3 linked regions of the Allochromatium vinosum DSM 180 genome follow. The protein of the gene in region 1 interacts with the protein of each later gene in a pairwise test. Links are inferred from orthologs where the notes say so. Each region holds a gene or a part of one and is shown in the gene's direction. Other genes may lie near its edges.

The links.
Region 2: the proteins of ALVIN_RS00645 (region 1) and mrcB interact in binary tests that used the Escherichia coli proteins (3 or more experiments, as listed by UniProt). The link is inferred for Allochromatium vinosum DSM 180 from one-to-one orthologs.
Region 3: the proteins of ALVIN_RS00645 (region 1) and mtgA interact in binary tests that used the Escherichia coli proteins (3 or more experiments, as listed by UniProt). The link is inferred for Allochromatium vinosum DSM 180 from one-to-one orthologs.

Annotation. Positions count from the first base shown.
Region 1 is NC_013851.1:132,078-135,685, forward strand. Bases 1-3,000 are described here. They hold ALVIN_RS00645 (peptidoglycan D,D-transpeptidase FtsI family protein), read left to right. Parts: upstream 1-609; coding sequence 610-2,391; downstream 2,392-3,000. Other genes in these bases: rsmH (16S rRNA (cytosine(1402)-N(4))-methyltransferase RsmH), read left to right, coding at 1-336; ftsL (cell division protein FtsL), read left to right, coding at 333-623; ALVIN_RS00650 (UDP-N-acetylmuramoyl-tripeptide--D-alanyl-D-alanine ligase), read left to right, coding at 2,450-3,000. In the rest of the region: more of ALVIN_RS00650, read left to right, coding at 3,001-3,608. UniProt on the Escherichia coli protein: Essential cell division protein that catalyzes cross-linking of the peptidoglycan cell wall at the division septum. Required for localization of FtsN.
Region 2 is NC_013851.1:1,279,833-1,289,827, forward strand. What follows is about bases 4,877-7,943. They hold mrcB (penicillin-binding protein 1B), read left to right. Parts: upstream 4,877-5,236; coding sequence 5,237-7,651; downstream 7,652-7,943. Other genes in these bases: ALVIN_RS05500 (ABC transporter permease), read left to right, coding at 4,877-5,120; ALVIN_RS05510 (tetratricopeptide repeat protein), read left to right, coding at 7,749-7,943. Also shown: ALVIN_RS05475 (OmpA family protein), read left to right, coding at 1-1,021; ALVIN_RS05480 (hypothetical protein), read left to right, coding at 1,093-1,668; ALVIN_RS05485 (RMD1 family protein), read right to left, coding at 1,683-2,489; ALVIN_RS05490 (TSUP family transporter), read right to left, coding at 2,590-3,351; ALVIN_RS05495 (ABC transporter ATP-binding protein), read left to right, coding at 3,406-4,335; more of ALVIN_RS05500, read left to right, coding at 4,332-4,876; more of ALVIN_RS05510, read left to right, coding at 7,944-8,552; ALVIN_RS05515 (IS4 family transposase), read right to left, coding at 8,780-9,995. UniProt on the Escherichia coli protein: Cell wall formation. Synthesis of cross-linked peptidoglycan from the lipid intermediates.
Region 3 is NC_013851.1:3,052,515-3,062,448, forward strand. The notes cover bases 3,915-6,685. They hold mtgA (monofunctional biosynthetic peptidoglycan transglycosylase), read left to right. Parts: upstream 3,915-4,855; coding sequence 4,856-5,515; downstream 5,516-6,685. Other genes in these bases: ALVIN_RS13470 (BatD family protein), read left to right, coding at 3,915-4,632; ALVIN_RS13480 (DUF4124 domain-containing protein), read right to left, coding at 5,577-6,089; ALVIN_RS13485 (3-deoxy-7-phosphoheptulonate synthase), read right to left, coding at 6,222-6,685. Also shown: ALVIN_RS13455 (VWA domain-containing protein), read left to right, coding at 1-277; ALVIN_RS13460 (VWA domain-containing protein), read left to right, coding at 270-1,343; ALVIN_RS13465 (tetratricopeptide repeat protein), read left to right, coding at 1,340-2,788; more of ALVIN_RS13470, read left to right, coding at 2,782-3,914; more of ALVIN_RS13485, read right to left, coding at 6,686-7,277; ALVIN_RS13490 (histidine phosphatase family protein), read right to left, coding at 7,387-8,001; ALVIN_RS13495 (hypothetical protein), read left to right, coding at 8,186-8,485; ALVIN_RS13500 (hypothetical protein), read left to right, coding at 8,574-9,038; ALVIN_RS13505 (bacteriohemerythrin), read left to right, coding at 9,132-9,626; tRNA adenosine(34) deaminase TadA, read right to left, coding at 9,648-9,934. UniProt on the Escherichia coli protein: Peptidoglycan polymerase that catalyzes glycan chain elongation from lipid-linked precursors. May play a role in peptidoglycan assembly during cell division in collaboration with other cell division proteins.

The DNA of each region.
Region 1 (3,608 bases):
CATCCGGCCACCCGCACCTTCCAGGCCGTGCGCATCCAGGTCAATGGCGAGCTGGAGGCGCTGCGCCGCTGTCTCGATCAGGTCTGCGATCGGCTGGCGGTCGGCGGTCGGCTGGCGGTCATCAGCTTCCATTCGCTCGAAGACCGCCTGGTCAAACGCTTCATCCGGCGTGAAGCCAAGGGGCCGGAGCTACCCAAGGGCGTTCCGGCACGGGCCGTCGAGGTCCAGGGGCGTCTGCGTCCCGTCGGCAAGTCGGTGCGGCCCTCCACCGCCGAGGAGGCGCTGAACCCGCGAGCACGCAGTGCCATCCTGCGCGTGGCGGAGCGTCTGCCATGACACGCGCCCGTGTCGTCACGGTCGCCGGATTCATGCTCGCCGTCATCCTGACGGCGGTCGTCGTCGTGCACACCAAATACCTGACACGTCTCCATTTCGCCCATCTTCAGGATCTGCGCGCCCAGCGCGATGCGATCGATGTCGAATGGAACCGTCTGCGTCTCGAAGAAGCCGCGCTCTCGACCCATGGACTCGTCGAGCGCAAGGCCCGCCGTGAACTTGGTATGTTCGCCCCCCGTGCGGGCGACGTACTCTTGATCGAGGAGCGCGTTCATGCCCAACCCTAGTCGTCGCGCTCGCAAGCCTCTGCCGTCGCTGAAACCGCGCCGCGCGCCCAATCCGGCGCTGCGCCGCCGGTTGCTGATGTCGGCCCTGTCGCTGGCCTTCGTCATGCTGACGGCCGGGGTCTTCTATCGCCAGGTGATCCAAACCGAGTTTCTGCAACGTGAGGGCGAGGCGCGCTATCTGCGCGATGCCGTCATTCCGGCCCGCCGCGGCATGATCACGGATCGCAACGGCGAGCCGCTGGCCGTGAGTACGCCAGTCGAGACCGTCTGGGCCGAGCCGCGCAAGCTGGTCGAGCATCTCGACAGGATTCCCGCGATCGCCCAGGCGCTCGACATGGATGCGGCGTTTCTGCGCGACCGCATCGAGTCCAATCGCGACAAGGGCTTTCTTTATGTCAAGCGCCGCGTGACCTTCGATGAGGCACAGGCGGTGCGCGCGGCGATCGCCCAGTACAAGATCGAGGGACTCGACTTCGAGAGCGAATACCGGCGCTTCTATCCGGGCGCCGAGGTCTTCGCCCATGTCATCGGCTTCACCAACATTGAGGATCGCGGGCAGGAGGGGCTCGAGCTGGCCTACGACCGGGTGCTCAAGGCCGAGCCGGGTCTTCAGCGCGTCATTCGCGACGGACGCCGGCGCACCGTGCAGCAGGTCGAGCAGATCAGTCCTGCACATCAGGGGCGTGATCTGGTTCTGAGTCTGGATCGGCGCCTGCAGTATCTGGCCTATCGCGAGCTCAAGGCCGCCGTGACCGAGCACAAGGCCAAGGGCGGCAGTCTGGTGGTGCTCGACGTGGCGACGGGCGAAGTCCTGGCGATGGTCAATCAGCCCAGCTTCAATCCCAACAGCGATCGCAGCGGGGGCAGCGAGCGCCGGCGCAATCGCGCGCTCACCGACGTCATGGAGCCGGGTTCGACGCTCAAGCCGTTCGTGGTCGCCGCCGCACTCGAGCGGCGGGTCATCACGCCGGCGAGCCGCTTCTCGACCGCACCCTACAGCATCGGCCGTAACGTCGTGCGCGACGTGCACAACTATGGCACGCTCGATGTCACCGGCATCATCACCAAGTCGAGCAACGTCGGCTCGGTGAAGATTGCCCAGAAGATGAGCTACGAGGATCTTTGGAGCCTCTATGACCGGCTCGGATTCGGTCATCCGACCGGCGTGGGTTTTCCGGGCGAGAGTCGCGGTCTTCTCCGCCACTATTCGACCTGGCGGCCCTTCGAACATGCCACGCACTCTTTTGGCTATGGTCTCTCGGTCACACCGCTGCAACTGGCCCAGGCTTATCTGGTGCTGGCCGCCGATGGCGTGAAGCGGCCCGTGACCCTCTTCAAACGCAATTCACTCATGCAAACCGCTTCGGCGCCCGAGGGCGTGCGTCTCCTGAGTCAGGAAACGACCCGCCGGCTGCGTGCCATGATGGAGACCGTGGTCTCCGAGCAGGGCACGGCCAAGCAGGCGATCATTGCCGGCTATCGGGCGGCCGGCAAGACCGGAACGGCCAAGAAATCGGCGGGCAAGGCCGGTTATGCAAGCAATCGCTATCAGTCGGTCTTCGCCGGGTTCGTGCCGGCCGGCCGGCCGCGTTTCGTCATGGCAGTCATGATCGACGAGCCGGGCGCCGGCGCTTATTACGGTGGCGTGGTCGCGGCGCCCATCTTCCAGAAAGTGATGGAAGGCGCGCTGCGGCTGTTCAACGTCCCGCCCGACGACCCCGAACCGTCCATGATGCTCGCGCAACACTTGCAGGGGAACGTGCCATGAGGGCAGGGCTGACGCTCGATCCGGTCTTCGGTCATCGCGCTATGGAGGGACAGCACTGATGTGGACACTGGCTCAGGCCATCGCCCGCGCGGGCGGTGTACTGCATGGATCCGATGTCGCGTTTTCCTCGGTTGGGACCGATTCACGCGCCGATTGCACCGGACAGCTCTTCGTCGCCCTGCGCGGCGAGCGCTTCGACGGGCACGAATATGTCGCGGCGGCCCAGGCCGCCGGGGCCGTAGCGGCCATGGTCGATCAGCCGCTACCGCTCGATCTGCCGCAGTGGGTGGTCGACGACACCCGGCTCGGTCTGGGACGGCTGGCGGCCGCCTGGCGCGACCGCTTCCCCGGTCGGGTGATCGCCATCACCGGCAGTAACGGCAAGACCACGGTCAAGGAGATGGTTGCCGCCATCCTGTCCCAGGCCGGGCGGGTACGGGCCACGCGCGGCAATCTCAACAACGACATCGGTATGCCGCTGACGCTGCTGAGCGCACGTGACGAGGATTTTCTGGTGCTGGAGATGGGGGCCAACCATCATGGCGAGATCGGCTACATGACCGAGATCGCGCGCCCCGAGGTGGCCCTGATCACCAATGCCGGGCGCGCGCATCTGGAGGGCTTCGGCAGCGTCGAGGGTGTGGCGCGCGCCAAGGGTGAGATCGCGCGCGGGCTGCCCGAGGATGGCGTCTTCGTCGTCAGCGGCGATTCGCCCTATCTCGGACTGTGGCGCGAACTGGCCGAGGGGCGGCGGATGCTGACCTTCGCCCTGGACGGCGCCGCCGATCTGACCGCCGGCACCGAGTCGATCGGGGTCGAGTGGGGGGCCGCCGGCTTTCGCACGACCTTCACGGCGCGCGTCGCGGACGAAAACTGGCCGCTGGCGCTGTCCCTGGCCGGACAGCACAACGTCCGCAATGCACTGGCGGCGTCGGCGGGTGCGCTGGCGCTCGGTCTCGACCGGGCGGCCATCGCGGCCGGCCTGGAGAGCCTGACCCCGGTCAAGGGGCGACTCTATCCCAGGCTCTGTCGCGAAATCGGGGTCATCGACGACAGCTACAACGCCAACCCCGATTCGATCGCCGCCGCCATCGCGGTGCTGGCCGGACTCACCGGGCGGCGCACGCTGGTACTCGGTGATCTGGGCGAGCTGGGGGCGGATGCGGCCCGTCTTCATGCCGAGATCGGTGAACAGGCCCATGCCGCCGGACTCGACC
Region 2 (9,995 bases), 1.2 Mb from region 1 along the record:
GCTGTTCGGGCCGATCACGTGGCTGATGGCGGTCTTGGCGCTCATGGGATTCATGGGCCTGGACGGGGCCGTTGCGGCGACCGATTTCGAGCGCGATCTTCCAGACGCGACCGACATCCCCGGCCTTCCGCGCTTCGAAGGGTCGGTCATCATCGGTCATCGGGTCAGTCCTTTCGATGAGACGCTGATTCCGACCGGCCCCTGGGAGGCCGCCTCCGGAGACTGGAAGCAGACGGTCAAGGCGTCCGGCCGGCGCACGCGGCTGGTCTATCTGGCCCCGCGCAACGCCAGTTCGCTGGAGGTCATCCGCAACTACCGCCGCGCGCTGGAGGATCTGGGCTATGAGCCGCTCTATCAGTGCTCGGGGTTCGAAGAATGCGGGAACGGTGTCGATCGCTTCTATGGCGAGGTCGCCAACGGCAAACAGCTCGCCGACAGCCATCTGCTCAAACACGTCTATTCAGACACCACGGTCCAGGAGCCGCGGCTCTACAGTGCGCGCCATCAGACCCCGGACGGTGATTCCTATGTCTTCGTCTTCACCGCGCTACAGGACAACTTCGCCGATTCGGCCGCCGGCAATCGCGTGGCCATCTTCGTCGAGGAGGTGCTGTCGCAGCCGATGCGCGAGCGCATGGTCTCGATCGAAGCCAAGGAGATGGCTCAGGGACTCTCGGACGCCGGGCGCATCGCCGTCCACGGTATCCAGTTCGACTTCGACCAGGCGACCATCAAGGATGAATCCAAGCCCCAGCTCGAACAGATCGCCCTGATGCTGGTCGAGAACCCGGATCTCAAGCTCTACATCGTCGGGCACACCGACAATCGCGGCACGCTGGAGTACAACATGGATCTCTCGCGCCGCCGTGCCGAGGAGGTCGTGCGCACGCTCATCCAGAGTTATGGCATTCTGGGGGAGCGACTCAAGCCCATGGGTGTGGCCGGTCTCGCACCCCTGACCAGCAACGCCACCGAAGCGGGGCGCGCGCTCAACCGACGGGTCGAGATCGTGGCTCAATGAAAGCCCCTCTCCCCGTGCGGAAGAGGTATTGGGAAGAGGGGGAATCCAAGCGACATGACACGAGTAACCGAATGAGCGCCAATCTGAAGCTGCCGAAAGCCTACAAGACGTTCCTGATGCTGGCCCTGGTGATCGGGCCGTTCTTCTGGCTCGCCTTCACCGAAGACGGCCAGCGGCGCACCGACCTGGCTTTGATGGGGCTGCTCGGCAAGCCCGAGTTCAATGCCGCGCTCGACGCCTTCGACGGTCGGCTGACCGAGGCGAAACTGCGCGAGACCTTCCCCAAGCTCGAATTCCAGTGTGCCGACGGGGCCAATCCGTTCGGCAACCGGCTGTGCGGCGCCGAGATCGGCACCTTCAACCAGATCCCGGCCGCCTCCGTCACGCTGTTCTTTCAAGACGACCGGCTGCGCGCGGCCAAGGTGGTTTATCGGCGCGTCTATCACGACATGGTTCGACGCTGGGTCGATCAGCGGGTCGGAGCGCGTCCGGCCAATCCGCTGGCCACACCCGTGCCGGCCCAGGAGGAAGGCGTCATCGCCCAGCCGGTCGCCGATGGGCTGCTGCTGATGCGCGAGGGCGAGCTGACGGATGACGACGAACCGGCACTGATCTGGCTTTCGCAGGCGGTCATCGCGGCCGGCTGAAGCGGCGTGTCGCCTCAGTGTCCGGGCGTGTGCAGGAACAGCTCATAGAGCGTGAGCACGATCTCGACCACGATCAGGATGACGATGTACCACTCCACCCGCAGACTGCGCTTGCTCTGCAACAGATCGAGCAGGGTGCCGGCGGTGTCGTTGATCAGCGTCAGCTTGCGCTCCAGGGCCAGTTGACGCTCGCGGATCTCGTATTCGGCCTCCAGATTCAGGAACAGCCGCTCCAGATCCGGGCGCTCCCAGATGACCTCCGGTTTGTCGCCGATCTCACCGCGCCCGACCATGTCCTGCTGGATCGCCAGCGCCTCGCCGATGTGACGGATGAGGGTGTTGGCATGGCTCACCCCGCGCCCCTGACGCCGCAGGCGATCGGCCAGCGGCTCGATGCGGTCGAAGGCGTGCGCGACCCGGGCTTCCTGATCGGCCAGCAGCACGCTCTTGCCCAGGATGTCGGCCACGACCTGAAGCCGCGCCAGATCGGCATCGGCCAGTACCAGACGCTCGCGTTCCAGCGCCTCGGCGCGGCTCGGATCGATCAGGATCGGCAGGTCTTCGTGCTCAGGCTGGATCAGCGAGTCGCGCACGAAGGGGCGGATCTCCTCGACGAAGGCCGTTTCCTGGGCATCGTCGACCCCGAACAGCACCACGGCGCCCGAGCGAAAGAGCACGGCGCGGCCCGTGACGCCGATCGGCGTCACCAGCGGATTGGTCGCCAGCGCCTCCAGATGTCCGAGACGCCGGATGTCGAGATGACGCCCGAGCAGGCGCGCGCGTGCGGTCAGTGCGGTGTTGTCATTGGTCTGTGGATACATGAGCAGTCTCCCTGGCCGATTCCTCGATGCCGATCCGGATGCAATCGGCGATTATGCGCCATCAATGTGACAGCTCCGGGACAGGGCGGCCGAACGCATCTCAGCCGCCGACGACCCGCTCCCACAACAGCTTCCCCGAGACGGTGAGCGAGACCACGACCAGCACCGGCCGCACCAGGGCCGCGCCATGGCGCAGCACCAGATGCGCGCCGATCCAGGCCCCGATCATCTGCCCCAGCGCCATCGCCAGCGCGATCGGCCAGAGGATATGGCCGCCCTGGACGAAACACAGCAGGGCCGCCAGATTGCTGGTAAAGTTGAGTGCTTTGCTATGGGCGGTGGCGCGTCTGAGGTTGTAGCCGAGCAGGGCGACATAGCCCAGCGCGAAGAAGGTGCCGGTTCCGGGGCCGAAGAAGCCGTCGTAGAAGCCGACGCCCAGTCCGACGAGGACGGCGAAGAGGCTTTCGTTCAGACGCTGGTGCGAGTCGAGATCCGACAGACGCGGCGAGCGCCAGAAGTAGAGCGCGAAGGCGATCAGCAGGAGCGGGATGAGTCCTTCGAGCAGGGTGCTGTCGAGACGCTGCACCAGCCAGGCGCCGAACGCGGCCCCGACGAAGGTGCAGAGCACGGCCAGGGCGGTGCCGCGCGGCGCGATCAGGCCACGGCGGATGAACTGGACCGTGGCCGTACCGCTGCCGAAGACGGCCTGCGCCTTGTTGGTCGCCAGGCTCTCGACCGGACTGAGTCCCGCCCAGAGCAGGGCCGGGATGCTCAGCAGTCCGCCGCCACCGGCGATGGTGTCGACACAGCCGGCCACCAGGGCCACGGCCGAAAGCAGTAAGACCAGCTCGATGAATTCCATTTGAACCGCGTTTGGTTTGACGCCCAAAAGACTTCCGTCAACTGACTTCCATCCATGTTCGCACTCGACGTTCAGCAACTCACCAAGGTCTACCGCGGCGGTTTCCAGGCGCTCAAGGGCGTCGATCTCCAGGTCCAGGAGGGGGATTTCTTCGCCCTGCTCGGACCCAATGGGGCCGGTAAGTCGACCTTCATCGGCATCGTCTCGTCACTGGTGAACAAGACGTCGGGTCGGGTCTCGGTGTTCGGGCGCGATCTGGACCGTGATCCGGAAGGCGTCAAGTCGTGCATCGGTCTGGTGCCGCAGGAGTTCAACTTCAATCTGTTCCTGCCGGTGATCGAGGTCGTGCTCAATCAGGCCGGCTATTATGGCATCCCGCGCGCCGTCGCCAAGGACCGCGCCGAACGTTATCTGCGTCAGCTCGACCTCTGGGACAGGCGCGACACCGAGATGCGCCGGCTCTCGGGCGGCATGAAGCGCCGGCTGATGATCGCGCGCGCCCTGGTCCATGAGCCGCGACTCCTGATCCTCGACGAGCCGACGGCCGGTGTCGACATCGAGATCCGCCGCTCGATGTGGTCCTTCCTGCGCGAGCTCAACGCTCAGGGCACGACCATCATCCTCACCACCCATTATCTGGAAGAAGCCGAGAGCCTCTGCCGCAACATCGCCATCATCGACGGCGGCGAGATCGCCGAGCGCACCAGTCTGGCGATCCTGCTCAACCGGCTCCATACCGAGACCTTCGTACTCAATCTCAAGGGGCGGGTCTCGGAGCTGCCGGAGCTGGGCGGCTTCGTGCTCCAGGCGCTGGACGACTGTACGCTGGAAGTCGAGATGAACCGCGAGCACACCATCAACGGACTCTTCGAGGCGCTCTCGCGCAACGGCATCGAGGTCATCAGTCTGCGCAACAAACAGAACCGGCTCGAACGCCTGTTTCTGGAGCTGGTCGACCGGCGCGGTCTGGAGGTGCGGGCATGAGCGCGCGACTGGACAACTGGCGTCGTTACCGGGTGACGTTCCAGACCATCCTGGGCAAGGAGGTGCTGCGTTTCTCGCGCATCTGGGTCCAGACCATCCTGCCCTCGGTCATCACCACCACGCTCTACTTCGTCATCTTCGGACGCCTGATCGGCGAGCGTATCGGCCCCATGGACGGGTTCGCCTATCTGGACTTCATCGTCCCCGGACTGGTGCTCATGGGCGTGATCACCAACTCTTATTCCAATGTGGTCTCGTCGTTCTACAGCAGCAAGTTCTCGCGCTATATCGAGGAACTGCTGGTCTCGCCGGCGCCCAACTGGGTGATCCTGGCCGGCTATGTCGCCGGTGGCGTGGCGCGCGGCCTGACGGTGGGCGTGGCGGTGCTGCTGGTGGCGATGTTCTTCACCGAGATCCGCATCCATGATCCGCTGACGATGCTGCTGATCGGCGTCATGACGGCGACGCTGTTCTCGCTCGGCGGCTTCATCAACGCCATCTATGCCAACAGTTTCGACGACATCTCGATCGTGCCGACCTTCGTGCTCACGCCCCTGACCTATCTGGGCGGCGTCTTCTACTCGATCGAGCTGCTGCCCGAGTTCTGGCAGACCGTCTCGCTGGCCAATCCGGTGCTCTACATGGTCAACGCCTTTCGCCACGGGCTGCTCGGGGTCAGCGACATCCCGCTCGGGCTGGCCTTCGGCATGATCCTGATCTGCATCGTCATCCTGGCGGCCTATAGTCTGTTCCTGCTGCGCCGGGGTGTGGGCATCAAGACCTGAGGACGCCCGGTCGATCCGGGCGTCCGATGTGTCATAATCGAACGCCGATCATCTACTTTCCGATACACGAACGCCCGTGTTCGTGATCCGAACTCGCTCTCGCAGGTCAATCATCCGTGACTTCCAATCGTCGCTCCGGTGCGCGTTCCCGGAGACGTCCACCCAAACGCAAAGGCTTCCGGTTCGGTCGTGTGCTCGTCGGCTGGTCGCTGATCCTGGCGGTCGGGGCGACCCTGGCCGTGGGTCTCTATGGCGTCCATCTCGATCGCGTGGTACGCGGCAAGTTCGAGGGCCAGCGCTGGGCCTTGCCCGCGCGCGTCTGGGCGCGTCCGCTCGAACTCTACGCCGGACGGCGCCTGAGTCCGGATCAGTTCGAGTCCGAACTCGAGCGGCTGAACTATCGCGCCGTCGCGTCGCCGCAGACTCAGGGCCAGTATCAGCGCCTGGGTGATCGCTTCGAGGTCCGGACACGCCCCTTCCGCTTCTGGGACGGCGCCGAGCCGGAACGCCATCTGAACATCAGCTTCGCCGACGGCCAGGTCGCGACCCTGACCGACGCCGATGGCGGCGCAGATCCGGCCCTGGTGCGGCTCGATGCCATGCTGATCGCCAGCATCTATCCGACCCACAACGAGGACCGGGTGCTGGTGCGCCGCCAGGATCTGCCCGAGCTGCTGGTCAAGACCCTGATGGCGGTCGAGGATCGCAACTTCGACCATCATCTCGGCGTCGACCCCAAGGGCATCCTGCGTGCGGCAGTCAGTAATTTCCAGGCCGGCGCCGTGGTCGAGGGGGCCAGCACCCTGACTCAGCAGCTGGTCAAGAACTTCTATCTCAGTGCCGACCGCACCTTCGAGCGCAAGATCAAGGAAGCCTACATGGCCTTCCTGCTGGAGCTGCACTACAGCAAGGACGAGATCCTCGAAGCCTACGCCAACGAGATCTATCTCGGTCAGGACGGCAGCCGCGCCATCCACGGCTTCGGGCTGGCGAGCCAGTTCTTCTTCAATCTGCCGCTGAGCGAACTCGACGCCGCCAAGACGGCGCTCCTGGTCGGCATGGTCCAGGCGCCGTCGAGCCTGGATCCGCGCCGCCATCCCGAGGCGGCCGAAAACCGGCGCAATCTGGTACTCGATCTCATGGTGCGCGATGGGGTCATCAGCGAGGCTGAAGCGGCCAAGGCCAAGCGCACGCCGCTCGGCGTGCAGGACGGCGGCGGGCGTCCGGCCGGGTACTATCCGGACTTCATCACCCTGGTGCGTCGCCAGCTCCAGCGCGACTATCGCGACGAGGATCTGCGCTCCGAGGGGCTGAACATCTTCACCACGCTCGATCCGCTGGTGCAGGCCGCCGTCGAGCGTTCGCTGCCCAAGCGACTGGCCGCGCTGGAGAAGCAGCGCGGCATGAAGGCCGGAACCCTGGAGACGGCGGTCGTCGTCACCTCGGTCGAGCAGGGCGAGGTGCTGGCCATCGCCGGCGGGCGCCAGCCGGGCTATGCCGGCTTCAACCGCGCGCTCGACTCGGTGCGCTCGATCGGCTCGCTGGTCAAGCCGCCGATCTATCTGGCGGCCCTGTCGCAGCCGGATCGCTACACGCTCACCACCAGTCTCTCGGATCGCCCGGTCAGCCTGCCCGACGGCAACAAACGCTGGGAGCCGAAGAACTATGATCACAAGGTCAACGGTTCGGTCCAGCTCCACAGCGCACTGGCGCGCTCGCTGAATCTGGCCACGGTCAACCTGGGGCTGAGTATCGGGGTCAAGAACGTCGTCGACACCCTCTACAAGATGGGCGCACAGCGACGCATCCGTGTGGTGCCCTCGGTGCTGCTGGGGGCGGTGTCCATGTCGCCGCTGGAGGTGGCGCAGGTCTATCAGACCATCGCCGCCGGCGGCTATCGCGCGCCCCTGCGCGGCATCCGCGAGGTGGTCGACGCTCAGGGCCGACCGCTCAATCGCTATCCGCTCGCCATCGAGGCGGTGGTCGATCCCAAGGCGGCCTATCTGACGACCTGGGCCATGCAACGCGTGGTCTCGGACGGCACGGCCAAGTGGCTCGGCAATCAGTTGCCCAAGGGGATGACCATGGCAGGCAAGACCGGCACCACCGATGAGAAGCGCGATAGCTGGTATGCCGGCTTCTCGGGCGACAAGGTGGCCGTGGTCTGGGTCGGTCGTGATGACTACAAGCCGATGGGCTTGGCGGGCGGTACCGGCGCGCTGCGGGTGTGGGGCGACTTCATGCTGAAGCTCGATAACGAACCCTTGCCCGAGATTCCGCCCGATGGCGTGGTCCTGGCCGATGCCTGCGGACGCAAGAACGTGCCCTATATCGGTGACAGCGCCAAGAGCGCGTCCAGTTGCGGGGGCGGCAGCGGTCAGGGTTCGCGCGCCTCGGGTGGTGGCGAGTCGGTGGCGCGCAGCGAGCCGGAGCCGGCCGGAGGCGCCGTCGAGACTCCACCGGAACCGCCGCCGCCTCCCAAGCCGGCCCGGACCGAAAACCACTTCATGAGCGACTTCTTTGGTCGCTGATGCTCAATGACAGTTCAAGGCGCCTGACACCATGGAACGTTTGCATCGATTTCTGATCGTTTCGTCGCTGGTTTCGCTCGGTTTGAGCGCGTGCTCCATGGAGCCGCGCGAGGGACCACCGGCGCCCATCGTCCAGGTGACGCCGCGCGATGGACAGGCGGCGCGGCCCGTCGCGCCGACGCCCCAGCCGGAGCGCGCGGCTGTGCCTGAGCAGCCGTCCGAGCCGGTCCGGCGTGGAACCCAGGTCTATGCCTACCGCGATCCGAGCATGGCGACGGAGCCGTCCGTGCCGCCCGCGTCCGGTGCTCAGCCGGCTCAGCCCGCCATGCCGAGTGCGCCGCCGACATCTGGGGCTCCGCCTCAAGCCGTCACTCAGACGCCGGGTAGTCCGCAGGTGCAACCGGCCGTACCGGCGCCGGGGTCGTCCGGGGCGCCGGCGGCGCCTCCTCAGCGTCCGGCCGAGCCGCAGGTCGCCAAGGTCGATCCGCGTGCGGCTCTGCCCGCTGCCGAGACGCCGGGGGCCGAGCGTCCGGCCGCTCCGGCTCCGGCGTTGCCGCCCTCGAATTTCGCCACGCCCAGTCTGCCGCCGGCGGCCGCCAAGCTCGCCGGTCAGGCTGAGCAGCAGCGTCAGGCGGGTGATTTTGCGGGGGCGGCTGCTTCGCTGGAGCGTTCGTTGCGTATTGCTCCGCGCGAGGCGTATCTCTGGAATCGGCTCGCGCGTGTGCGGCTGGAGCAGGGGCAGGCGGTTCAGGCCGGTAATCTGGCCTCGCGCGCCAATGATCTCGCGGGCGGCAAGGAGGACATCAAGCGCGACAACTGGCGCATCATCGCCGAGTCCAAGCGTCGTTCGGGGGATCTCGCGGCAGCCAGTGAGGCTGAGCAGCGCGCGGGGGGGCAGTAGTATTCGAGTGTAGCGGATCAGCACGGAAGTACGAGTTGGCGAAGCGAGATCCCCAGCTTCCATGTTGTGTGAGGCAGTGGATGCATCTTGCCGTAGATTCACTATATGCTGGCAAGCTATATTCCAATTGAGGGCTAACTCGGTGCTCAATCTCACTCCCTTCGGTCGCCGGGCGCTGCGCGATGAAGCTGCGCAGCGCCGGTTAACTCATCTCATTACACACATCTTCATAAGTCATGAGATTCCCTGGCGAATTTGATTCCGGCGGCCACGTCTCTGATGCGCTGCAAACCGAGCCAAATGGTTTTTACACCGGGTTCGCCGTCGCCCTTGCGTCCGAGAAAACCGCCCTGGCGGGCGATCAAGCGCAGCACGTCGTTGAGTCGCGGGGGCTGCTTGGGTACGGGCTTCTTGGCCAGGATGTAGGCCGCTTGCCACTCCTCGGGTTCGAGCAGCAGCGAGGCCTCCAGGTCAGGCACCGTGCGTCCCAGGCGCATCAATCGTGCGATGCGCCATCCCACCACCAGAAACAGCGCGAAAGCGCGTTCCAAGCGCTCGACAGTGCCCAGTTGCAGGGCCTCGACCCGACAGCCTTCCTTGAGCACCAAGAACAGCAACTCGATTTCCCAGCGCGCCCGGTACCATTCGATCAGTTCGACGACGGCCTCGAGCGTGTCGGCTCGACGGTTGGTCAGCAGACGCCATTCGATCGGTTTGACGCCCTTGGGGGCCTCAATTTCACGCGCGATCACGCCGGTGACCTCAAGGTGACCTTGGCGCCGGTCCGAGAGGCTCACCCGCTGCGCATAGAGTTCCTGGCGCACCGTTCGGGCGGTGCGCCCGCGTCCAGGCGGCACGGTGAAGCGCACCTCCCCGAGCGGTTCAGTGTCCAGCACACGTCCCCACAGCTTCTGGCCCTCGCCACCGGGCAACGCGCGGTTATGCTTGGCGCGCAACAGCCAATCGGCGGGGGTTGCCAAATCCCGAGCGCGCACCATCAGGTCCAGTATGTCGGCCTCACGATCGGCCACATAGACCAGGCGGGTGTCGGGCAACTCCCTGGCCAGGTCCGCCACCCGTTCATAGCCTTCTTTCCAGCGCACACTCTCGGGGCCTCCCGGACGCTGGCCGTCGGCGTCTTTTGGCTCGCGGGCCCACATCCAGGCATCCAGGACACCCAACGGTTCGCGCTCGGGCGTCACCGCGTAGGTCGGATGCAGGTACATCCCGCGCTGGGCCTCGTAGCTCAAGGGACCAAGTCCTTTGATCGTCTGGCCGTTGAAGTCCAGCTCCGTGGTGTCCTGCAGACACAGCACCACCGGATAGGCCGCCATGCGCCTCTGCGTGCACTGACGATGCGGCTCCAGAATGTCGAGCCAGTCGTAGCGTTCACTGCCGAGAAACCGATAGGCCGCCTGCGTCTCCGCCCAGCCGTTGCAGGCC
Region 3 (9,934 bases), 2.9 Mb from region 1 along the record:
GCGCTATCGCGACGACCTGACCATGGACGAAGGCACGCTCCAGGAGATCGCCGACCTGACCGGCGGCGGCTATTTCCGCGCGACCGACACCCGCGCGCTCGAAGAGATCTCGTCGCGCATCGGCCAGCTCGAAAAGACCGAGGCCGAGGCGCGCACCGCCTTCCTGCCCCGACCGCTCTACCGCTGGCCGTTGGGCGTGGCGCTCCTGGCCCTGCTCGGGCTGGGGCTGTTCCCCGAGGGTCGCAAACGCTTCGCGCGGAGGCTCGCCAGTGCTTGATCGAGGCTTTCATTTCGACCAGCCGCTGTGGTTCCTGGGGTTGCTGCTGATCCTGCCGGTGGCCATCTGGCTGGCGCGCAGTGCGGCTCAGGCGGCGCGCGCGCCCATCCATCGCTATGCCGATCCGCATCTGCTGCCGCATCTGACCGGCACGCGCGATCTGAGCGCACCCGAGCGTTGGGGCCGGTTTCTGCGCTGGAGTCTACTGTGGACGCTGCTGTTGACGGCGATGGCCGGGCCGCGCTGGGATTACACCGATCTGCGTCTGTTCCATCCGGGCAACAACCTGCTGGTGCTGCTCGACGTCTCGCGCTCGATGCTGGCCGAGGACGTGAGCCCGAACCGGCTCGGACGCGCGCGTCAGGAGTTGCAGGATCTGATCGTCCAGAACCGTCAGGTGCGACTGGGGCTGATCGTGTTCGCCACCGTGCCGCATGTGCTGGCCCCCATCACCGAGGACACCACGAGCCTGCTCAATGCACTGCCGGCGCTCTCGGCCGATCTGGCCAGTCCGGGGCTTCAGGGGAGCAGTCTGACCCGCGCCCTGATGCGCGCCGAAACCCTGCTCGCCGGGCTGCCCGAGGACAGCGCGCGGGCCGTGCTGCTGATCTCGGACGGGGATTTCGACGAACCTGGATTGCGCGAGCAGGTCGCCAGGCTGGCCGAACAGGGTGTGCGTCTGCATGTGCTGGGTGTCGGCACGCCGGGCGGTGCGACGGTGCCCGCGCCTCAGGGCGGCGTGATCGTCGATCCGGGCGATCCGCAGCGCCGGCCGGTGCGCTCGGTGCTGAACGAAGCGTTGCTGGAAGAGCTGGCTCAGACGGGCGGCGGACTCTATCGGCGCGCCGACTATCGCGACGGCGATACCCAGGCCATTCTGGAAGCGGCGACCGTCAGCCGTCTGCCGCCCGAGGCGAGCGACGCGCGCACCCGGATCTGGAACGAGCGCTACTGGCTGCCGGTGCTGCTGGTCGGGGCGCTACTGCTGCCGCAGTTCCGCGAACTCGCGCGACGACCGGCGCGGCGGCGGCCGGCCGATCAGGAATCGGGAGGACTGTCATCGTGATTCGCGCGCTGACCGCCCAATCCTGGCTCGTCTCCCTGGTACTCATCGCCCCGATGAGCGCCCACGCCGATTGGTTCCGCACCGACGAACAGCGGGCCTATGACGTCTATCGTTCGGGCGATTATGCGAGCGCCGCCGAGTCGTTCAGCGATCCCTATCGGCGTGGCGTGGCGCTCTATCGCGAGGGCGACTATCGGCAGGCCGAGCATGCTTTCAGTCAGGCCCAGGGCGGCGCGTTCGACCAAGCGGCGCGGTACAATCTGGGCAACACGCGCTTCAAGCTCGGTGATTACACAGGCGCGGCAGAAGCCTATGAATCCGTGCTCGCCACCAATCCATCGCACGAGGACGCCGCTTACAATCTGGCCCTGACCCGCGCCATGCTCGCGCGTCTGGAGCAGGAGCAGTTCCGCGAACAGACCGAGCAGAAGCCCGACGACAAGAAGGCGGACGACGCGCGCCAAGACAGGAAGGAATCGCCGCCGGATTCCAAGTCGTCCAGCGATCAGCGACAGGAATCCCAACCGCGCGAGTCCACGTCTCAGCCAGCGCAGGCCAAAGAGAAGCAAGCCTCCGAGCAACAGCAGAAATCAGAACAGAAACAGTCGGCTCAAGAGCAGCAGAGTCAGCAGCAGCAATCCAGCCAGGAACAACAGAGCCAACAGCAGCAGAGCGAGCAACAGCAGTCCGGTGGCGAAGGCCAGCCGCAGGAGTCGGGCGAATCCGGTTCCGAGTCCGAGCAGCAGGAGGGTCAGAAGGGCGCCGGCCAACAAGGCGGACAAGAATCGCAGACGGGCGAGTCCGGTGGTGAGTCGTCCGAGACCAGCGCCGGCCGCGAGCAGGACAGCACGCCGGGCGAAGGCGCCGACAGTCAGGAGCAGACCGGCGAACGCGGCGAGCAGCGTCAGGAGACGACAGGCACGGGCGGCGAACGCGGCGAGGACAGCGACCAGGCGCGCGGCGATCGCGACGAAACACGCGACCAGCAGGCCGGCAAGCGTCCTGACGAACAGCGGACCGACCGCGATCAGACCGGACGCGACCGCGACGCCGCCAAACAGGACACACGCGGTGCCGAGCGCGCCAGCGGCGGCGAGGACGAACCGCCCGAGTCCAGCCGTCCCAGCCGCTCGGGCGGTCGCACCGAACGCGCCGACATGCGCCCCCCGGATTCGCTCGACGCCGGCCGGACCGAAGCCGTCGACCAGTTCGACCAGCTCGGACTCCAGTCCGGCAGCGAGCGCGAGTCCGAGACGCGCGAGGGCCAGATGCCCGCGCTCGACGGACTCGGACTCATGGGCGGTCCCGGCATGGCGGTCATGGAGCAGCGGCTCAGACAGATCCAGGGCGATCCCAGCCTGTTGATGCGTAATCAGTTCCGAATCGAGGAGATGCGCCAGATGCCCGGAACGACCGGCCAGTGGCGGGAGACGCGCCCATGGTGATCCCACACGAGACATCCAGGCGAGCGGCGCTTCCGGCCGTCGTGGCCCTGATCGTCGCGAGCAGCCCGATCGGCGCTCAGCCCTACTATGGTCGACCCTACCAGGGAGCACCGGGACAGCCGTATTACGGCCCGCCCTATTACGGACAGCCATACTACGACCAACCGCCGCAGCCGACACCGAATCAAACACAGCCCCAGACTTGGCCGGTTCAGCCTGTACCACCCCAGTCGGCGCAACCGCCGCTGTCGTCCCAGCCCGGCCCTTCTCAATACCGTCCAATTGCGCCGAACCATGCCCAGGGCGTACCGCCGCGCTATCAGCCGCCGTCGACCTCGCCCGCTCAGGGACAAGGGCCGGCTCAGTCTCCCCAGGGTTATCCCGGCTACGCGCCCAACTGGCAACGGGGCTATACCCCCGGCTATCCCTCGGGCTACGCCCCCGGTTCGGTTCAACCGACCGCCGCCCGCGCCCCGACGCTCGAATGGTCGCTGGAATTCGCTGATCCCTATCTGCAACAGCCGACCATCCTCGAGCTCGATGTCGTCAGCCGCGACAACCTGAGCAGCGTCAATCTGGAACTGCCGAGCACCAGCGACGTGCTGATGAAGACCCTCAAGGGTCCGAGCACCGAGACCCGTTCCAATCACGGCCAACAGGAGATCGTCAACCGCTTCGTGCTCACGGTGGTTCCGTTGCGCACGGGCGATCTGGAACTGCCGCCGATCAAGGCCGCGGGCACCCTGGCCGGCCTGGGACTCGGCCAACGCTACGAGGCGAGCACCGAGCGCCCCATCCGCCTCCAGGTGCGTCCGCCCATGACCTCGGTGCGTCCCTGGCTGCCGCTCAAATCGCTGACGCTCAAATCCAGCCTCGATCGCGAGGGTACGCTGGAGCCGGGGCAACCCGTGACCCTGGCACTGGAGATCGCGGCCGTCGGCGGCACCGCCGTCCAGCTCCCGAGCCTGGAGAACCAGTTGAGCGGCCCGGACCTGCGGGTCTATCGCGAACAGACGCTCACCACCACCGAGCTCTCCCCGGACGGACGCCAACTGCTCGCCAACCGCACCGAGTACTACACCCTGGTTCCGCAGAGCGGCGGCCGCCTCACCCTGCCCGAGATGAGCCTCGCCTGGTGGAACGTCGATCTCGGCGTGCGCGAGGTCGCGCGGCTGCCGCTCAAGACGCTCGACGTGCGCGGCGGCGGTCCCTTCGGCTTCTCGGCGGCGACCCTGGCCGCTTCGCCCTGGGCCAGGCTCTGGATTCCGATCACGGGCGTGCTGCTGCTGATCGGCGGCTATTGGCTGGGGGTCTTCTATCGCGGACGGGTGCTGGATCTCGGGCGCGATCTGCTGCGGTTGAGCGGGCGCGGCCTGAGTCGCGGCTATCGACTGACGGCGACCTGGATCGGACCGCGTCTGCGTCCGCTCGCGCCCTCGGCCCTGCTCGAACGGGTGCATGAGACACTGTGGCGTGTGCGGCCGGCCGGCCAGTATGTCATTGCTCAGGTCCGCCATGCCAATCGCGCCGGCTGGACGGGCGAGTGGTACGCGCGCTTTGCATCGGCGCCATGCGGCGGGTGCGTACTCAGGGGCGAGAGCAATCAGCCGGCGGTCATCGCGCATATCCGCGCGCATCGACCGGGCGTCGATCCGGCAGAACTCGCGCGGCTCCTGAATCAACTGGACGCGGCCATCTATGGCGGTGCGCCGCTCGACTTCCCGCGCTGGAAACGCGCGTTCCTGCGTCAGGTGCGTCGTGGGACTGGAGTCTGGCGGCAAAGCGGTGCGTCCGGGCGTGTCCGCTGGGCGGGCTTGCCGGCGCTGAATCCGCGTCCGGCCTGAGCGTCCCATGGATCAACTGTATTCCCTGCCGCCGCGCTCTGTGCCTGATCCGGTGATTTCGGACCTGGAGAACGATCGAGAACCAACCGCTGCACAGCCTCCCGGCCCGACGCCGGTCGACACCGAGCCGGCGAGAGACGCCCCACCCGGACGTCCACAGCCGCGCATGGCGACCTGGCTCATACGGATTGGGCGATCATTCTGGCGCTGGAGTCGGCGCCTGATGGCGTTCTTCGTTCTGACGAGTCTGGTGCTGGTGCTGGGTCTGCGCTGGATCGATCCGCCGGCCTCGGCCTTCATGCTGCGTCATGCGTTCAATGTGTGGCGTCTGGATCAGACGCCGCCCTACTATCAGCACGCCTGGATCGACTGGGAGCACATCCCGTCCAGTGTCAAGCTCGCGGCCATCGCCGGCGAGGATCAGCGCTTTCCGCGTCACCTCGGGTTCGACCTGATCGAGATCCGGCACGCCATCCGCACCTATCGCGAGGGCCGACGACTGCGCGGGGCCAGCACCATCAGCCAGCAGACGGCCAAGAACCTCTTTCTCTGGCCCGGCTCGGGCTGGGAGCGCAAGGCGGTCGAGAGCTGGTTCACGCTCCTGATCGAGATCCTGTGGTCGAAGGAGCGCATCCTCGAGGTCTATCTCAACATCGCGCAGTTCAGTCCCGGCACCTATGGCATCGAAGCCAGCAGCCGGCGCTATTTCGGCCACTCGGCCGGCGAGCTGACACGCCGACAGGCCGCGCTCCTGATCGGCGTGCTGCCCGCACCCGGCACCTATCGGCTCGACCGTCCATCCGGGCGGCTCCAGCGCCGTGCCGAGTGGATACTGGATCAGAGCCGGCGGCTCGGCGGCGAAGCCTATCTGCGTCGGCTCTAGCGTTCGGCCTGGGGGGCTTGCTCGAACGGTCTGGTTGGCGCCAGACACAGGCACCGTGAACTCATGACTCGCAATAGCGCTCGACGAGCGCTTCGTGATGCGCGAGCTTGCTGTCGTTGTAGTCCTTCTCGTCGCGGGTGCGATAACCGCCCTTGACCTTTTGTCGCCACTTGGCGACTTCAGCCCGGTGGCGGGCGCATTTGGCCGGGTCGAAGTCGGTGTTGCGGTCCGGCTTGGCGGCGGCCTTGAGCGCCCTGGCCCGAGCCTCGGCCTCGCGCCGCGCCTGGAGATGTGCACGCTCGCGGGCCTCGCGCTCGGTGCGCAGACGCTCAGCCTGCGCCGCGACCGAATAGTCCTCACCGGATGACGCACTCTCGCGCCCGTCCGGTCCCCGGATGTCGACCTGGAGCCGGTCGCCCTCGGCCTGAGCGGCACAGGCCGTCTGCTGATAGCTGAGGCTCCCGTCGGGCTGGCGGCATTTGTAGAGTTCGGCCCAGGCCGGACCAGCCGTCAGCGCGAGCAGGACGCCGAAAAGCCGTGATGGAGGCACCGGGCGGGTCGCGCTCGCCATCATGATCTATCTCCTTTTGTGTCCAAGCCATGAGCGTCCGGCCAAGCTGACTTGGCTTTGCCGCTTCGGAAGACGTCGAGACAGACCCTATATCAAAAACGAAAAGTGCTCAACTGTGCCATGGATGCCGCACGTTCAGCAACAGTCGCGGCGCTTGGCGACCGCCTCGGCCAGTTCGTGCAGCATGGGTTCGGTGTCGTCCCAGCCGACGCAGGCATCGGTGATGCTCTGACCGAAGATGAGATCGTCGCAGGCCGATGGATTCTGGTTGCCGGCGACCAGGTGGCTCTCGATCATCACGCCGATGAGGCGCCGGTCGCCGCGCGCGACCTGGCCGGAGACGTCCTGACAGATACGGATCTGCTTCTCGGGGCGCTTGCCGCTGTTGGCGTGGCTGAAGTCGATCATGATCTTCGGCGTCAGTCCCGAGGCCGCGATCTGCTCGGCGGCGATGTTGACGCTCTCGGTGTCGTAGTTCGGCCGCTGACCGCCGCGCAGGATGATGTGGGTGTCCACGTTGCCGGTGGTGCTGAAGATGGCCGACTGCCCTTCCTTGGTCACGGACATGAACACATGCGGACGCGCGGCGGCATGGATGGCGTCGATGGCGACCTTCACGTCGCCATTGGTGGCGTTCTTGAATCCGATCGGACAGGACAGCCCCGAGGCCAGCTCGCGATGGCCCTGACTCTCGGTGGTACGCGCGCCGATCGCGCCCCAGCTCACCTGATCGGCGATGTACTGCGGGCTGATGAGATCCAGGAACTCGGTCCCGGCCGGCATGCCCATCTCATTGAGATCGAGCAGCAGTTTGCGCGCGATGCCCAGCCCCTTGTTGATCTCGAAGCTGCCGTCGAGATTGGGATCGTTGATCAGTCCCTTCCAGCCGACCGTGGTGCGCGGCTTCTCGAAATAGACGCGCATGACGATCAGCAGCTGCTCGGCGAGCGCCTCGCGCAGCGGCTTGAGACGCCCGGCGTATTCGAGCGCGGCCTCGGGATCGTGGACCGAGCAGGGGCCGACCACCACCAGCAGCCGCTCGTCGCGACCGTGCAGGATGCGCTGGATCTCGTGGCGAGTGTCGTGGACGGTGTTGGCGGCGGTCTCGGAGAGCGGGTATTCCTCGTGCAGCTCGCGCGGCGAGCGCACACGGGTGATGTCACGGATACGGAGGTCGTCGGTACGGTGCATGGTTGGATCGCGTGAGAAGTCGCAAAGCGATGCAGTATAAACCGGCCTGTGCATCCACGCGCCGGTTTGAACTCAGGTTTGGCGCGCCCAGCTCATCGGCCCACGTGCTTTATGATCCATCAGCCATGCTCGCCTGGATCGAAATGGCAGAGATCCCAAAGCGCCCCACACGAATACGGCTGATCGTGGCGTGACCGATCTGCAACCGATACCAGCGCTCCGGTCGCGCGTCCAGTGCATGCCCCAGAACAGCACGGATCACCCCGGCATGACAGACGATCAGCAGACGCCGTCCCGGATAGGCGGCAACCTGGCGCTCGTAGGCCGCGACGATCCGGCACTGAAACGGCCCCAGCGGCTCACTGCCCGGTGGCCGGAATGCCACGGGATCGCGCTTGAAGGCGGCGAATCGCTCCGATTCGGATGCGCGAATCTCCTGGTGTGAACGCCCCTCCCAAGCGCCCATACCGATCTCGCGAAACGCCGAGTCGACAGCCAGGGGCAAGGCGTGACGCGCCGCCAGCTCAGCCGCGAAGAGCCGGCAGCGGTGCAGCGGCGAGCTGATGATCTGATCCCACTGACAGTGCTCGCCGACCGCGCGACGCATCTGCTCCCAGCCGAGCGGTGAGAGTGGATCATCGATCCCATGTCCGCGATAACGCCGCCCGCCCACAGGCTCGCCATGCCGCATAAAATCGACCACGGTTTCGCCAGTCTCGTTCACAATGATCCCTCCCCTGCACATCGACCACCGATGCCTGCATGGGCAACCTAACGACACCCAATCGCTCATCTGGATTTTCGCGCCTCAGCGCCCATACTCGATGGCGGCACGAATCGCAGCGATGGACACGAAGATTCTTATCCAGCATCCATTTTTCAACGTCGAGAAGTCGAGCACGCATCCAATGAAGCCAAAGATCTACGAGGGCATCCACAACCAGGAACAGGCCATGACCCCGACGGCCAACATCATCCGCGATGCCTGGGTGTTCGGGATCATCCCCGAGGACGAGACCTGCGAAGGCTGGACCATCCAGGGAATCGATGCCCTCTACGACAAGGTGACGGCCGCCTGGCAGCCTTATGGCCATCTGGTCTCCAACCTGCCGCCCGAACTGCGCGAACGTCATGCGCGCATCTATGCCGAAGCCATCGAGCGGGCACGCGCCACCGGCTGGGATCCGGAACTCGACGAGACCGACTGACGTCGAACGGCCAATTCCGACCGCTCCGGGCAGGGTGTCGCCCGATGCCTGCCGGAGCGCGCTCCACCTCGATGAGGAAGCGCCAGCGATGTCCAGCTACTTCGTCCGGGAAGTCTTCTTCCGTCCCGATACCGAATATGCGCGCGAGCTGACCACCATCCCGGCCCCCATCCACAACGCCCTGCGCCGACTGCTGAAACAGGCGCGCGGATCGAGCGTCTTCGTCCCGATCCGCGCGATGCAGTATCTGGCCGTGATCGATGCCGAGGAAGTGATCTTCGTCGATGCCCAGGGCGGCTACGCCTATCACGACGGCGAGGGCGGACGGCTGATCCGACTGGCCTGGCGACCGTTCGTCGGACGGGCATCGCTGTGCGACCCCGTTTCCTGTGAGATGGTCTACTATTTCAATAATTTGAAGGCCGTACAGCGGCGGCTGTTGTCCGAGATCGGCCCGGCTCTCGATCAGTCGACACGCAAGCAGTCGGGCGGGCAGCCACCGTCTCAGGATGGGGCCGTTCGCATTCTTCCCTTCAAACCGCGTCGTGAGTGACTTCCGCGCGGTTTTTGGCATCAACCGGCGTCCCGGCGCCAATCTCGAAAAGATATAAAGCGGACCAAAAGAGTCTGCAAACTGGAGGATTTCATGACTAAGCTACTGACTTGGCACGATGAATGGTCGCTCGATATCGAGCTGCTCGATCAGGATCACCGCGCGCTGATCGAACAACTCGCCGATATCTGTCTGCGCTTCTGCCCCGAAGCCTCGCACGGACGCTCGGGAGACGCCAACGCGCTACTCGATGCCCTCACCCGCCTTGGCGAGTCGATGCGCGCGCATTTCCAGCGCGAAGAGGCGTTCATGCGTTCGTTCGACTATGAGGGCATCGGCGAACACCAATGCGAGCACGCCGTGCTCATGGCCGAGTTCACCGCCCTGCTGCGCGAGTGGCGCGAGGAGGGTCTGACGGTCTTCGACGAGACCAGTCAGGGCATCATCCGCGATTGGCTGCTGGCCCACGTCCTGGGTGCCGACCGCCATTTCGCCGAGACCTATTTCAATCTCTTCGGCGGGGGCGCGCCCGAAAGCCTGGGCACAATGCGTCTCTATCAGTCGAGCTACCGGGCAAGCCGGCGCTGAGCGGCGGGGGCGTTTTTCAGCTCAAGCCGTCGCGGCTTGGACCGACGCTGGACGGGTGCGGCGCGCGCGAAAGAAGGCTCTGAGCACCTCGCCGCAGTCCTCGGCGAGCAGACCGCCGCGCACCTCGGTGCGATGATTGAAGCGTCCATCGGACGGCAGCAGATCGAAGACGCTGCCGCAGGCGCCAGCCTTGGGGTCGGGCGCGCCGTAGATCACCTGAGCGACACGCGCATGGACGATGGCCCCGGCGCACATGACGCAGGGTTCGAGCGTGACATAGAGGATCGAGCCGGGCAGGCGATAGTTGC